4 regions of the Krasilnikovia sp. M28-CT-15 genome follow, and region 1 is predicted to be linked to each of the others. Evidence: riboswitches for the same ligand, from Rfam matches in the RefSeq annotation. Region 1 holds a riboswitch; each other region holds the start of a gene.

Region 1 (3,199 bases):
TACGGCCGTGGCTGAGACAACCGGGCGGGTACCCACCGTCATCGCCGACGACGCCCACGTCGTCTACCGGGTGTACGGCTCCGCGGCGGCCGGTGCGAACAGCCCGGTGGCCAGCTTCAAACGGATCGTCACGGGTCAGAAGTCCGGCGCGGTCCGCGAGGTGCACGCGGTCAAGGGCGTGAGCTTCGTCGCGTACAAGGGCGAGGCGATCGGGCTCATCGGCAGCAACGGCTCCGGCAAGTCCACCCTGCTGCGGGCGATCGCCGGGCTGCTACCGGTGGACCGGGGCACGATCTACGCGGCCGGGCAGCCCTCGCTGCTGGGCGTGAACGCCGCGCTGATGAACGACCTGCCCGGCGAGCGCAACGTCCTGCTGGGCTGCCTCGCGATGGGCATGAGCCCGGCCGAGGTGAAAGAGAAGACCGCCGACATCATCGAGTTCTCCGGCATCAACGAGCGTGGCGACTTCAGCTCCCTGCCGATGAAGACGTACTCGTCCGGCATGTCGGCCCGGCTGCGCTTCGCCATCGCGGCGGCCAAGAAGCACGACGTGCTGCTCATCGACGAGGCGCTGGCCACCGGTGATGCCAAGTTCCGCCGCCGCAGCGAGCAGCGGGTCCGCGACCTGCGCGAGGAGGCCGGCACGGTGTTCCTGGTGAGCCACAGCGAGCAGTCGATCCGGGACACCTGTGAGCGCTCGATCTGGCTGGAGTCCGGCGTCATCCGCGCGGACGGCCCGACCGAGGACGTGATGAAGGAGTACGAGACCTACATGCGCCGGTAGGTCCCGCCTCCTCGCGTTCCGCGCTCAGCGCACCGACAGGTGCACGTGGTTGGTGTGGTCGCTGGACGGGTCACCGTTGCCCCGGGTGTACGCCTTCCAGCCGCTGCTGGGCAGCCAGATCCGGCGGAACCAGATGACATACAGCACGCCGATACGGTCGGCGTTGTCGATGAAGTAGTTCGCCAGCCGGTCGCCGTACGTGCGGCTGGCGCCGGAGGCCACTCCACCGAAGGTGCCCTTGTCGGCAGCGAAGTCACACGCCCGCCCCTTGGGATGCTCCCCGAAGCTCTGGTGCCGGAAGCACTTGACGAAGTGCGTGAATCCGGCACTCTTCGCCTGCCCCATGGCGAACTGCAGGCGGGGCGTGATGCAGCCGGTGGTCGTGGGGTCGTCCACGGTGCAGCCGGTGCCCAGGTTGCGGGGAGCCGTGGCGGACTTGGTGCTGCTGCCGCCGCCGCTCGGCCCCGCGACGTCCTGGCCTCCACCCGCGGCCTTCAGCGCCGCCTCGGCCTGCGCCTTGCGCCGGGCCATGACGTTGAGCTGCTTCTGCTGGTCGCGGATCGTGGCGTCGATCGCCAGCTTCGCCTTGGCCTGGCCGTCGCGGGTCTGCTTCAGGTCGCGCATCGCCGCGTCCTGACGCACCGCGACCGATTGCAGGGTGTCGGCCCGGTCCAGCAGGGTGCCGGAGTCCGACGCGGTCAGCAGGGCGGTCATCGGCCCGAGCCGCCCGGTCCGGTAGCTCTGCGCCACGATCTCGTCCAGCGCGGCCTGACGCGGGCCCAGTTCGGTGTCGAGCCGCTGCAGCGCGGCGGTCAGTTCGACCTGGCGCGACTTGGACCGCGCCAGGGCGTCCTTGGCGTCGGTGAATCCACGCGACGCCGACTCGAGCGCCTCGATGAGGGATTTACTGCCGCCCTCGCCGTCGTCACCGGTGTCACCCGGGGCGGCCAGCGGCCGGGGGGCTGCGGAGGCGGGAGCCGGACCGGCGACGGCCGGACCGGCGACGAGGACCATGAGGGCCAGGAGCGTCGCCCACAGCCGTCGGGCAGGGGTGTGCCGCACATGCCTTCCTTCCGTCGGCCGCCGACCGGGTTAGCTGACGGGTTCGGGACGGAAGTGGCCCCTACCGCGCGGGTGGCGCGGATTCACCCCACAAACGTGGTTCCCCGGCTCGCCCGTGGGCGATTAGGCGGTGGTTTCCGCCGACGCCTTTCCTGGCGTCGTTATGAAACGGAGACCGTGTCGAAGAATACCCAGCCTCGCCAGAATCGACAGGGGTCGTACTGTCGGTTACCGAGTGCTGACAATGAGTCGACGCGGCGAGAGAAACGCAACGATTCACATTGACCGGCGTTACGGCCACGGCACCAAGGATTTCCTCGCGCGAGTCACGGAAAGTTGTTGGCTGGTAACGCATTTGGCACCGGTCGGCCCCTTGATTCGTCAGGTAAGCTGGCCGCCGGTCACTGCCAGGAAGGCACCACCCCCAAGGGTGCCGGCAGGCCACCGCCTAATCGCCCTCGGGCGAGCCGGGGAACCACGTTTGTGGGGTGAATCCGCGCCACCCGCGCGGTAGGGATCGCTTCCGTCCCGAACCCGTCAGCTAACCCGGTCGGCGGTTACGTGGAAGGAAGAGAATGACGGCTAGACACCGCCGGTGGCTGACCGTGGCCCTGGCACCACTCGTCGCGTTGACGATGCTCGTGGCGCCGGCCGCGCCGGCCAGCGCCGCGCCCGGCAGCGGCACCGCCACGCCCGACGAGGGCAAGGCCACCCCGCTGCTCAGCGATGTGATGGAGTCCACCAACCGGCGCTTCGTCGCCGCCAAGGCCGCGGTCGCGAAGTCGACGAAGACCCAGCTGGCGCTCGCCATCGATGTGCGCAACGCGGAGGCCAAGCGCGACCTGCTGATCCCCGAGGTCGGCGCGGTGGCCGGACAGCAGTACCGCACCGGGAACCTGTCGGCCATGAGCTACCTGCTCAACGCGAACAGCTCGGACGCGTTCCTCAGGAAGGCCATCTCGCTCGAAGAGATCAACTCGATCAACGACGAGAAGCTGCACGAGCTGAACACCGCGATCGACCTGGTCACCACGACCAAGGCGCGGCTGGACGCTGAGATCAAGGCGCAACAGCAGAACCTCGCCGCGATGAAGAAGCAGAAGGAGAGCGCCGACAAGGCGCTCGCGCTGGTCGGCGGCGAAAGCCTCACCGGTGGGTTCGTGGTGGCCAAGTCGCCGGAGGCCGCACCGGCCCCGCGCAACTCCGACGGCGGCTTCTCCCCCGAATCGTGCACGGTCAACGACCCCACGACGGGCGGCTGCATCACACCGCGCACCTTCCACCTCTACAAAGAGGTGAAGAAGGCGGGATTCAATCGATTCGTCGGCTGTCACCGGGACGGCGGCCCGTTCG
Region 2 (3,199 bases), 920 kb from region 1:
GATCTCATCCAGGAGGGCAACACGGGCCTCGTGCGCGCCGTCGAGAAGTTCGACTACGAGCGCGGTTACAAGTTCTCCACGTACGCCACCTGGTGGATCCGCCAGGCCATCAGCCGGGCCATCGCCCAGCAGGAGCGCACCGTGCGGCTGCCGGTGCACCTGGTCGAGGACGTCAACCGGATGCGCAACGTCACCCGCCAGCTCGTTCGCGAGCTCGGTGCCGACCCGGAGCCGGAGCAGGTCGCGGCGGCGCTGGGCGTGACCGTGGAGCGCGTCCACGAGCTGACCCGCTGGGCCCAGGACACCGTGTCGCTGGACACCCCGGTCGGCGACGACGGCGACACCAACCTCGGCGACCTGGTCGCGGACAGCGACGCACCCTCGCCCGAGGAGATCGTGCTGACCGCGCTCGAGCGGCAGCGCATCGAGGGACTGCTCAACCACCTCGACGACCGTTCGGCGGGCATCATGCGCGCCCGGTACGGCCTGGAGGACGGCCGGGAGCACTCGCTCACCGAGGTGGCGTCCCGCTTCTCGCTGTCCCGCGAGCGCATCCGCCAGCTGGAGATCCAGGCGCTGGGCCGGCTGCGTGAGCTGGCCCGGGCCGAGGGCCTGCAGGCCGCCTGACCGAGTACACCTGAGAAAGGCCGGTGTCCCCGCTCGGGGGACACCGGCCTTTTCTTGTGGCTCTGGCGGTGAGCCGGTCGCCCGGCTCACCGGACGCTAGCGAACCCGGCCGTAGCCGTACGGGGTCATGATGTCGATCGAGCGCTTCCGGACCGGCTCGCCGGCGTGCGAGGCGTCGATGATCTGGTTGTTGCCGACGTAGATGCCGACGTGACCGAGGCTGCGGTAGAAGACGAGGTCGCCGGCCTTGAGTTCGCCGCGGCTGATCCGGGCGGTGGCGCTGTACTGTGCCGCGGCGTTGTGCGGCAATGACTTGCCCGCCGAGCGCCAGGCCGCGGACGTGAGCCCGGAGCAGTCGTAGCCGACGTCGTACGGGCCGTCCTCGCCGTAGTGGTACATCGCGCCGATGGCGTTGAAGGCGTACTTCACCGCCGTGCCGGCCGAGCCGGGCAGGTCCGGGATGGCGCCGGTGTACTTGCTGCCGCTGGAGGTGTCGCTGCCGAAGGCGGAGCGCCGCATCGCGTACAGATTCTTGAGATCGCCTTCGATCTTGCTCTTGCGGGCGGCGAGCTCCTTGACCTCGGCGTTCTGCTTGTCCTGGGTGCTCTTGAGCGCGGCCTGCCGCTGGGCGTAGTTCTGGGTGGTCGCGGTGAAGGTCGCGATGTCGCGCTGGCGGCTGCGGGAGAGCTGGTCGAGGATGTTCATCCGGTCCATCAGGCCGTCCGGGTCCTCGAGCAGCACGTTCACCGTGCCGACCGTGCCGGCCATGTACGCCGACGACGCGATGGTCTGCACCTGGGCACTGGCGCTCTTGAGCGCCGCCCGGGCGGGCCCGAGCGAGGCGGCGAGGTTCTTCTCGTCCGACACCGTCTTCGCCAGGCTGATCTTCATCTTGTTGTACGACTCGACGACGTCCTCGAGCTGGTTGGACGCCGCTTCGATCTTCTTGTTGATGTCACTCGTGGAGGGTGCCGCATGGGCGGTCGTCGCGCCGGAGCCGGTGAGGGCGACGGCGAGGACGGCGACCACCAGGGCCCGAAGCCTCGTGCGGGCGTGTGACAACGGAACGTGGCCTTTCTTCCGCATGGCCGCCTACCGGGTTAGCTGACGCCTGGGGTTCCGGCGGATCTGGGGCGGGAAGAAGGCCCTACCGCTGGCGCGGATTCACCCCAGGTGCTGCTCGGCGGTTCCCCGGCTCGGTGCGACGGCCGACGGAGCCTCCCGGGGGTGGTGGGCGCGCCTGGCTGCCGCTGCGATTCGGCGGCGTCGACCCAGCGCCACCGGAGGGATGTGGCTGCGGACCGGATCAACCGCACCAACTTATCGATGCGCCGAGCAAAATCAAGGTGCGGTGGAATGATTCACGCCAATAGTCGCGGATTTACCGATGATCCCGATAACCCATTGCCATCAGGTCGAATCGCTGCGTGACAATGGCCCGGCAATTGGCGCGAAACGGTCCTATGCGGCGGCCAGCTCCGGCTCGATCCAATCGCGGCTCACCTTGCGCTCGGCCCAGAACGACAGGAACGGGATCGTGCCCGCCAGCATCACCAGTGCCATCCGCCCCAGCGGCCACCGGGCCCGGCGGCCGAGGTCGAAGGTGAACACGAGGTACACCATGAACAGGAAGCCGTGCACCGGGCCCACCGTGGCCACCACGATGTCGTTGTCACCCAGGTACTTCAACGGCATGCCCAGCACGAGCACGATCAGGACCACGCCGACGATCCAGGCGATGATCCGGTAGCGGGTGAGGGCTCCCTGCACGTTGCACGTCCTTCGTCGTTCGTTGTCAGTTGCGGTGTGCCGGACCGGGGTAGTCCGTCGGGCGGGCCCCCGGATGCGCCGCCAGCCAGGCCAGATAGTCGTTGTAGGCGGCCAGGTCGGCGTCACCGCCGTCGTCGGGTGCGACCGATGTCACCGGCACCCGGACCGGACGCCGGACGCTCACCGCGCCCGCCGGGGAGGACTCGGGGCCGGGCTCGGGGGTGTCCACCCGCGTGGTCGCGCCGTCCCGCGCCGACGCCCCCCGCCGGCGTTCATGCTGCACCTCGCGGACCCAGAGGAACGCGACGAAGCCGGCGAAGACCGGCCACTCGAACGTGTAGCCCCAGCTCAGGGCGTTCCCCCCGGCTGCGCGGGTGAACTGCCACCAGCCCAGCCCGCAGAATCCGGCGACCAGGACGACCGCGACCACGTGGCGCACGATCCACGCCGGCGTCCACAGCCCCTTCATGCTCCGAGCGTACCGGCGGGGTTTCGGAGGTCGGCCGGACGGGCAAGCGGGAGGCACGCGAAGGGATCTGCGAAGGGGGAAGGCTCATGGCCGACGCGACGCGCCCCGGCGCGGCGGGAGGCGTAGCCGAGATCGGCATCGACCCGGCCGCGCTGGCGGACAACGATCTGCTGCGCGAACTCACCAGCCTCTACCGCACCCGGCTGGACGCCCTGCGGCACGGCCCCGACGCCGCGCTCAGCAACCACCTGCGCCGGACCGCCGAGCTCGAGACCGAGTACCTGACCCGGCACCCCGGACGCGAAATCGATCCGGCCCGACTCACCCAAGACT
Region 3 (3,199 bases), 1.5 Mb from region 1:
GGATCAGCCGGCCCTTGTCGTCGAGGCGCGGGGTGTGCGTGCCGAGGAACATCGGCCCTTACCCCCTGCCCCCAGGCGGTTCGCGGTCCGCCGTTTCGCTCGGGCCGGCAAGCCCTCCGGGGATTCGTCCCGCCCGGTGTCAATTCACCCGGGGGTGTCATGTCCACCTGGGGCCGGTCCCTCCTCGGCCCTGCCACTGCGCTCCACCTTACTCCACTTCCCTCCACCCGCAACCGGAATGCCGCGTTTCGCGAGCCCGGTTCGCAGACGAATCCGCACGTCAGAGCCATGGACGTGTGGTGGAGGGCGGAACAGCCGATCGGCTGGATCAAGTTTCCGACATGCGGCCCAGTCGGGCACGAAATCCCCTCGAATCAGACCCTTCGGAGGGTGCGAAACGCCCACTTGCGCCACTCGGGGAGGAAAGTGGAGGGCTGAACACGACAGTGGGGCGTGACCCGAACCGGGTCACGCCCCACTGATGTCGTGGTGCCGACGGCACCGCTACGTCATACGGAGATGCGCCGCACGACGTAGTTCTTGCTCCAGATCTTGTGCTTGCCCACCCGGGCGCCGGAGTGCGGGGAGTCCCACATGTACCCGCCGCCGGCGTAGATGGCCGCGTGGTAACCGTGCGAACCGGACCGGAAGACGATCAGGTCGCCAGCCTGCTTCTTCGACTGGCTGATCTTCTTGCCGTACCGCTGCTGGTCGTTGGCCCGGTGCGGCAGCTTCTTGCCCGCCGCCTTGCGGAACACGTACTGGGTGTAGCCCGAGCAGTCGAAGCGCCTGGGACCCGAGGCGCCGAACTTGTATAGCGCGCCGCGGTGCCGCTTGGCCTCGGAGAGGATCTTCGCGCCGCTGGCGGTCACGTTGATCTTGACGGCCCGGGTGGTGGTGCTGCGGTAGCTGCCCGCGCCCGTGAACTGGGTGCGGAACCAGCTGGTCGTGGTCGGAGTGGTGCGGAACGTAGAGGACCCCTGGGAGTTCAGGCGATGGATCGCCAGGGTCTTCCACTTGCCGTTGCGCTTGGCCTGCAGGCGAACCGAGCCCGTAGTCACGGCCCTGCCGGTACGGGGGTCGAGCACCCGCGCCGTCACGGAGACGGCCTGGCCCCACTTGATCGTGCGCTTGTTGACCCTCTCGGTGAGCCTGGGCGTCACCACTGTCTGAGCCGCCCCGTCGGTGACTCCGGTGGCGGTGGCCGCTACCGCTGGCGTGGCCACGAGCTGGCCGGCGCAGAGACAGAGACCCAGGGACAGTGCGAGGGTGCCGGTGCCGACGGACGTGCGGCGGCTCCGGCTCGAACGACGTTCGTGCACGGTAGAGAATTCCCTCCGGCACGCCTGCGAGGTTAGCTGTCGGGTTCGGGCGGGAAGGTTGCCCGGCCGCCAAGGCGGCTTCACCCCGAGGTCCAGCACATCCGCCGAACCGGCGGGTGTACTGAGCGGACCGGTAGTGGGTCCCCCGTCCCTGCCCCCTGTTGCCTCGTGTTGGTCGTGCGGTGCGTGGTCGTGTCGCCCGGGCCGGGGCAGGGCTCGGCGTGACCCAGATCGACACGAGCGGCGAGCGATCGCTCACCGCCAGAGATCCTTCGTACCTGAATTCGAAGTTCAACGCTGGATCAAGATCGTTAACAAAAGATATTGGCACTTTGGGGCATGTCCGGTTTGTGGCCACGGCGCGACAAATGCCGCCACGCTCCGTGGTCCCCCGCTTACCCGCAGGCGATGGTTACGGGTGAATCACGACACACAAATATCCCCACCACGGTCGATCATGCACCTATGTGGACTCGGCCGATCGGCGTACGTATCTCCCAAATAGCATATCCCGGACGCCGGCCGGGCGACCGGCGGGTCGGCCGAAGGACCGAGGTCCGTCACGGTACGGACAGGCCGTCCGACCACTCGACGTAGTGTCCGGTTCCGGTACCCTCGCTGCCGTGACAGACGGGAAGATGCCCCTGCGGGCCAAGGTCGCGAGTTCGGTCTCGCGCACCGCGGCAGCGCTGTCGCGGGCTGCGGGACGCGGCGACGGATCGGTGATCGGCGGCTGGATCGGCCTCAAAATCGATCCTGACCTGCTGGCCCACCTCGCCGCGGGGCGGGCCATCGCGCTCGTGTCCGGCACCAACGGCAAGACCACCACCACCCGTCTCGCCGCAGCGGCGCTCGGGGTGCTCGGGCCGGTCGCGACCAACTCGTTCGGCGCCAACATGCCGACCGGGCACACCTCCGCCCTCGCCAAGGCCGGCGCCACGCCGTTCGCGGTGCTGGAGGTCGACGAGCACTATCTGCCCAAGGTCATCGAGGCGACCTCACCCCGGGTGGTCGCCCTGCTGAACCTCTCCCGCGACCAGCTGGACCGGGCCAAGGAGGTGGCGATGATGGCGCAGCTGTGGCGCACCACCCTCGCCGCCCACCCGGACACCCACGTGGTCGCCAACGCCGACGACCCCATGGTCGTCTGGGCCGCGATCGGCTCCCCCCACGTCACCTGGTTCAGCGCCGGGCAGCGCTGGCACGACGACTCCTGGGTCTGCCCCGAGTGCGGCTCCGCGATCCACCGCGAGGGGGGCGACTGGTTCTGCACCGGCTGCGGGCTGCGCCGCCCCCAGGCGCAGTGGCACGTCGAGGACGACGGCGTGGTGGACCCCCACGGCGACTGGCACCTGGTCAAGCTGCAACTGCCCGGCCACGTCAACCTGGGCAACGCGGCCACCGCGCTGGCCGTGGCCGCCGCGTTCGGGGTACGGCCGATCGAGGCGGCCCCCCGGCTCGCCTCGGTCACCTCCGTCGCCGGACGGTACGCCCAGGTGGAGCGGGATGGACGCACCGTACGGCTGCTGCTGGCCAAGAACCCGGCCAGCTGGCTGGAGGCGTTCGACATGGCGCAGGACGCGCCCACCCTGCTGGCCGTCAACGCCCGCGACCCCGACGGCCTCGACACGTCGTGGTTGTATGACGTGGACTTCTCCCCGCTGCGCGGACGGCCCGTGCTGATCACCGGCGACCGCGCGTACGACCTCGCGGTGCGGCTCGAGGTGAACGACGTGGCGTTCCGCCACGTTAAGACGTTTGACGAGGCGATCCGCGCGACCCCGCCCGGCCGCCTCGAAGTGATCGCGAACTACACCGCGTTCCAGGATGTGCGAGCGGAGTTGGACCGTGTCGACTGAGAGCACGCTGCGGATCGT
Region 4 (3,199 bases), 4.4 Mb from region 1:
CGCAGGCGGCCACTCCGGCGCGCTGCAGGCCCGTGATGAACGCGGCGCCGTGCCGGGCGACGAGCGGTGCGTCGGCACCGAAGGCGCGTACGCCGATGACCGGGTTGTCCGGGTTGGAGTTGACGTCGGTGTCCGGGGCGTAGTTCAGGGTGATGCCCGCGTGGGCCAGGTCGACACCCAGGTCGTGGGCGACCGCCTCGGTGACGGTGCCGTCGTCGATGGCACCGAGGCCGAGGTTGCCCGGGCGCGAGCTGCCATGGCGGGATTCGAACCGGGTGACGTCACCGGCCTCCTCGTCGATCGCCACGATGACGTCCGGCCGTTCCGCGCGCAGTTGCGCCGTGAGCGCGGCCACCTGGGCGGGGGACTCGACGTTGCGGGCGAACAGCGCGACCCCGCCGAGACCCTCGGCCAGGCGGCGGCGGACCCAGTCCGGCGCGGTGGTGCCCACGAAGCCCGGCTGCAGCACGGTGGCGGCGAGTTCCGGCAAGTCCCCTTGTCGCGGCATGAGCCCCGATCCTCCGGTGACGATCGACACGCGCCGGTCAGCGCGTCCCCCAACTGACAACCGACAACCGTCATGGGCGCGGCGGACGGACCAATGGTCACACCCGGCCCGCGTTCAGTCAACAAACCTTTCTATTAAGGGGGCCCGGGCACCCATTAGAGTTCTCGGCGTGCAGACCCCCCTTGCGGCGACGTCCGGCGTGGACTGGTCCGAGGTGCATGCCGTGCGGCTGCTCGGCGTCGCCCTCGCCGCGCTCATCCTCATCTGGGCGATCCGCCGCATGTTCGGCGGCAAACGCTGAGCCCGCGTCCGGGCGGCGCACACACGCCCCGGGCCAGCGCCCGCGCGGGCCGGGCAGGACATCGCTTCGGGCGAACGCTCCACCCCGCAACCCTGAGAACGCCTGAGGCCGCCCCGTACCCGGGGCGGCCTCACCGCGTCCGCCGCCGAGACGGCCGACATCCACTCAGCCGCTGGGCGGCCCTAACCTGGGTCAGGTGCCGAGACGGCCGTACTTGACCTGCCCGGCCGCGAAGATCGCCGCCAGCTTGACCCGGCTGCCGGGCTTCGGGGCGTGCCACACCTTGCCGTGACCGGCGTACACGGCCACGTGGTACGCGTGCCCGCCGCGGACCCAGAACACCAGGTCACCGGGGCGCCGCTGCGTCTTGGCGAGGCGGCGCACCTGATGGAACTGGGCGTTCGCGGTGCGGCCCAGCTTCAGTTTCGCCTTGCGGTAGGCGTAACCGGCCAGTCCGGAGCAGTCGAAGGCCTTCGGCCCGTGTGCGCCGTACCGGTAGGGCTTGCCCTTCTGTGCCCGGGCGAAGGCGACGATCCGCAGACCCCGGGTCTTGGCCGCCGCGACGGCGCGGGCCTTGGCCGCGCGGGCCTTCGCGCCGCGCTGCGCCGCGGTCATGCGCGCGCCGGACCCGGCGGCGGTCGCCGCGGAGTCCGCCGACGCCGGTGGCGGCGCCACGGCGCCCAGGTTGACGGTGGTTACCAGCACTGCGGCCATCCCGAACAGGGCGAGGCGGCGCAGAACCGGCTGGTGACGGTGAGACATTCAGGCATCCTGACCTTCAACCCGCGTGCGAGGTTAGCTGTCGGGTTAGGCCTTGAAGTGGCCCGCCACGCGCTGCGTGGCCGCACCCCCAGCCGGTGTCCGGCACCGGCACACTGGGTCCCCCGCTCCTGCCCATCGAAGTCACTGATAGGAGTCAGTCTTCGTTCGCACTCCCGGCGGGCAGGACTCCGCGGCCGGAAGCGGCGACCCCGGTCGGGGTGCGCCCTTACCGTCGGCACGGCGCCCGGCCCGCCCACCGCCACTGCGGTTTCATGCACCTCGCGAACCCCGAACCCGACGCGCGGTCCGGTACCCGGCGGGACATGGCCCGCCCAACGCCCCCGGAAGTGGACGACCCGGGCAGCGCTCTGTGGCTCAGGTCACAGTTCACCCCGCGGCCTCGCAGCGCCCGGAATCCGGACCCGAACGGCAGACGGTACGGGCGCGGCCGGTCGGCGACACCAGCCGCGGTACCGGATGAGGGTTCGGATCGGCACACCCCGGGTACGGATCCCGTCCGTTCCGGCAGGCGAGGAGAATGCACTCTCGGCCGCCGACAACCGTGGAAAGGACCCTCCGAGTGACGGACCAACCGACCTACGCCATCCTGGGCTACACCGACGCCGAATGGGGTCTGCTGACCGGCCTGCCACAGTCGGTGCTGACCGCCGCCAGCGCCGCCACCCCGGACGGGGCCCGCAAGACCCGGGCCGAGAACGCCGCCGGGCTCGACGAGATCGCGGAAGCCCGCACCAGCACCAGCCCGCTCGTCGCGGCGGTCGCCGCCGCCGTGGTGGACCGGGTCGGCGACCCGGAACTCGGAGAGGAGCTGCCGGTCCTCGCCCCGGCGGACCCCGCCGGATACGCCGGGGACGTGCTGGACCGGGTCGGGCAGGCGGTCACCCTGCTGGCCGCGAAGGCCTCCGCGGAGGACGCCCGGACGTACCGGCACTGGCTCGTGGAGATCGCGGACTCGGTGGTCGGCGCCGCCTCCACCGGCGGTGTGCTCGGCATCGGCGCCGAGACCGTGACCGAGAGCGAGCGCAGGTTCCGCGACGGGCTGTCCGCCGCATTGGCCGACTGACCGGCGTACGGGTCGCCTGGCCGCCGTGCCGGGCGCTAGGCGACCGCCTCGTCGTCGACGGGGACGCCCTCGGCCGTCGCCGCGTACACCGCCTCGACCTGGGCCGCCGCCCGCTGCCAGGAGTACGCCTGGCGGGCGCGGTCCACCGCGGCCGTCGAGTACGCGAACCGGCGCACCCGGTCGGAGATCAGCCGGCGCAGCGCACTCCCCAGCGCCCCCGGGTCGGCCGGTGGCACGAGGTCACCGGTGAGGCCGTCCACCACCGTCTCGGTGAGCGCGCCGGACGCCACCCCCACCACCGGCACGCCACACGCCATCGCCTCGAGCGGGGCCGTCTCGAACCGGTCCTGCCCGGGCGCGGCCACGAACACGTCCGCCGAGCGGTACCAGCCCGGCAGGTCCGCCGGGGTGACGGCACCGACCAGGCGGAGCCGGTCGGCCACCCGGCAGCTCAGCGCGAGCTGACGAAGCCGTCCGGCATACGGGTCGTCGGGCAGCCCGGCTGCGGGCGGGCCGCCGATCAGCAGGAACTCCGCCCCCGGCA

Evidence for each region. A riboswitch is a leader RNA that binds a small molecule or an ion and turns the genes downstream of it on or off. The one in region 1 is predicted to bind cyclic di-AMP.
Region 2: linked by a shared signal. The riboswitch ahead of ACMCNO_RS08715 (NlpC/P60 family protein) and the one ahead of ACMCNO_RS04410 (coiled-coil domain-containing protein) in region 1 are both predicted to bind cyclic di-AMP.
Region 3: linked by a shared signal. The riboswitch ahead of ACMCNO_RS11305 (C40 family peptidase) and the one ahead of ACMCNO_RS04410 (coiled-coil domain-containing protein) in region 1 are both predicted to bind cyclic di-AMP.
Region 4: linked by a shared signal. The riboswitch ahead of ACMCNO_RS24455 (C40 family peptidase) and the one ahead of ACMCNO_RS04410 (coiled-coil domain-containing protein) in region 1 are both predicted to bind cyclic di-AMP.

The regions. Positions count from the first base shown of each region.
Region 1 is NZ_BAAGAK010000001.1:909,304-912,502, reverse strand. It holds gene ACMCNO_RS04420 (ABC transporter permease) at 1-15, shown strand, start outside; gene ACMCNO_RS04415 (ABC transporter ATP-binding protein) at 8-784, shown strand; gene ACMCNO_RS04410 (coiled-coil domain-containing protein) at 809-1,846, opposite strand; cyclic di-AMP (ydaO/yuaA leader) riboswitch at 1,850-1,986, opposite strand; cyclic di-AMP (ydaO/yuaA leader) riboswitch at 2,282-2,419, shown strand; gene ACMCNO_RS04405 (coiled-coil domain-containing protein) at 2,422-3,199, shown strand, end outside.
Region 2 is NZ_BAAGAK010000001.1:1,826,391-1,829,589, forward strand. It holds gene ACMCNO_RS08710 (RNA polymerase sigma factor RpoD/SigA) at 1-627, shown strand, start outside; gene ACMCNO_RS08715 (NlpC/P60 family protein) at 724-1,713, opposite strand; cyclic di-AMP (ydaO/yuaA leader) riboswitch at 1,702-1,847, opposite strand; gene ACMCNO_RS08720 (DUF3817 domain-containing protein) at 2,089-2,397, opposite strand; gene ACMCNO_RS08725 (hypothetical protein) at 2,423-2,866, opposite strand; gene ACMCNO_RS08730 (DUF6158 family protein) at 2,953-3,199, shown strand, end outside.
Region 3 is NZ_BAAGAK010000001.1:2,379,857-2,383,055, reverse strand. It holds gene mraZ (division/cell wall cluster transcriptional repressor MraZ) at 1-52, opposite strand, end outside; gene ACMCNO_RS11305 (C40 family peptidase) at 510-1,322, opposite strand; cyclic di-AMP (ydaO/yuaA leader) riboswitch at 1,329-1,460, opposite strand; gene ACMCNO_RS11300 (MurT ligase domain-containing protein) at 1,961-3,181, shown strand; gene ACMCNO_RS11295 (type 1 glutamine amidotransferase) at 3,171-3,199, shown strand, end outside.
Region 4 is NZ_BAAGAK010000001.1:5,319,477-5,322,675, forward strand. It holds gene ACMCNO_RS24445 (glycoside hydrolase family 3 protein) at 1-508, opposite strand, end outside; gene ACMCNO_RS24450 (hypothetical protein) at 678-809, shown strand; gene ACMCNO_RS24455 (C40 family peptidase) at 1,002-1,571, opposite strand; cyclic di-AMP (ydaO/yuaA leader) riboswitch at 1,580-1,741, opposite strand; gene ACMCNO_RS24460 (hypothetical protein) at 2,152-2,655, shown strand; gene ACMCNO_RS24465 (glycosyltransferase) at 2,691-3,199, opposite strand, start outside.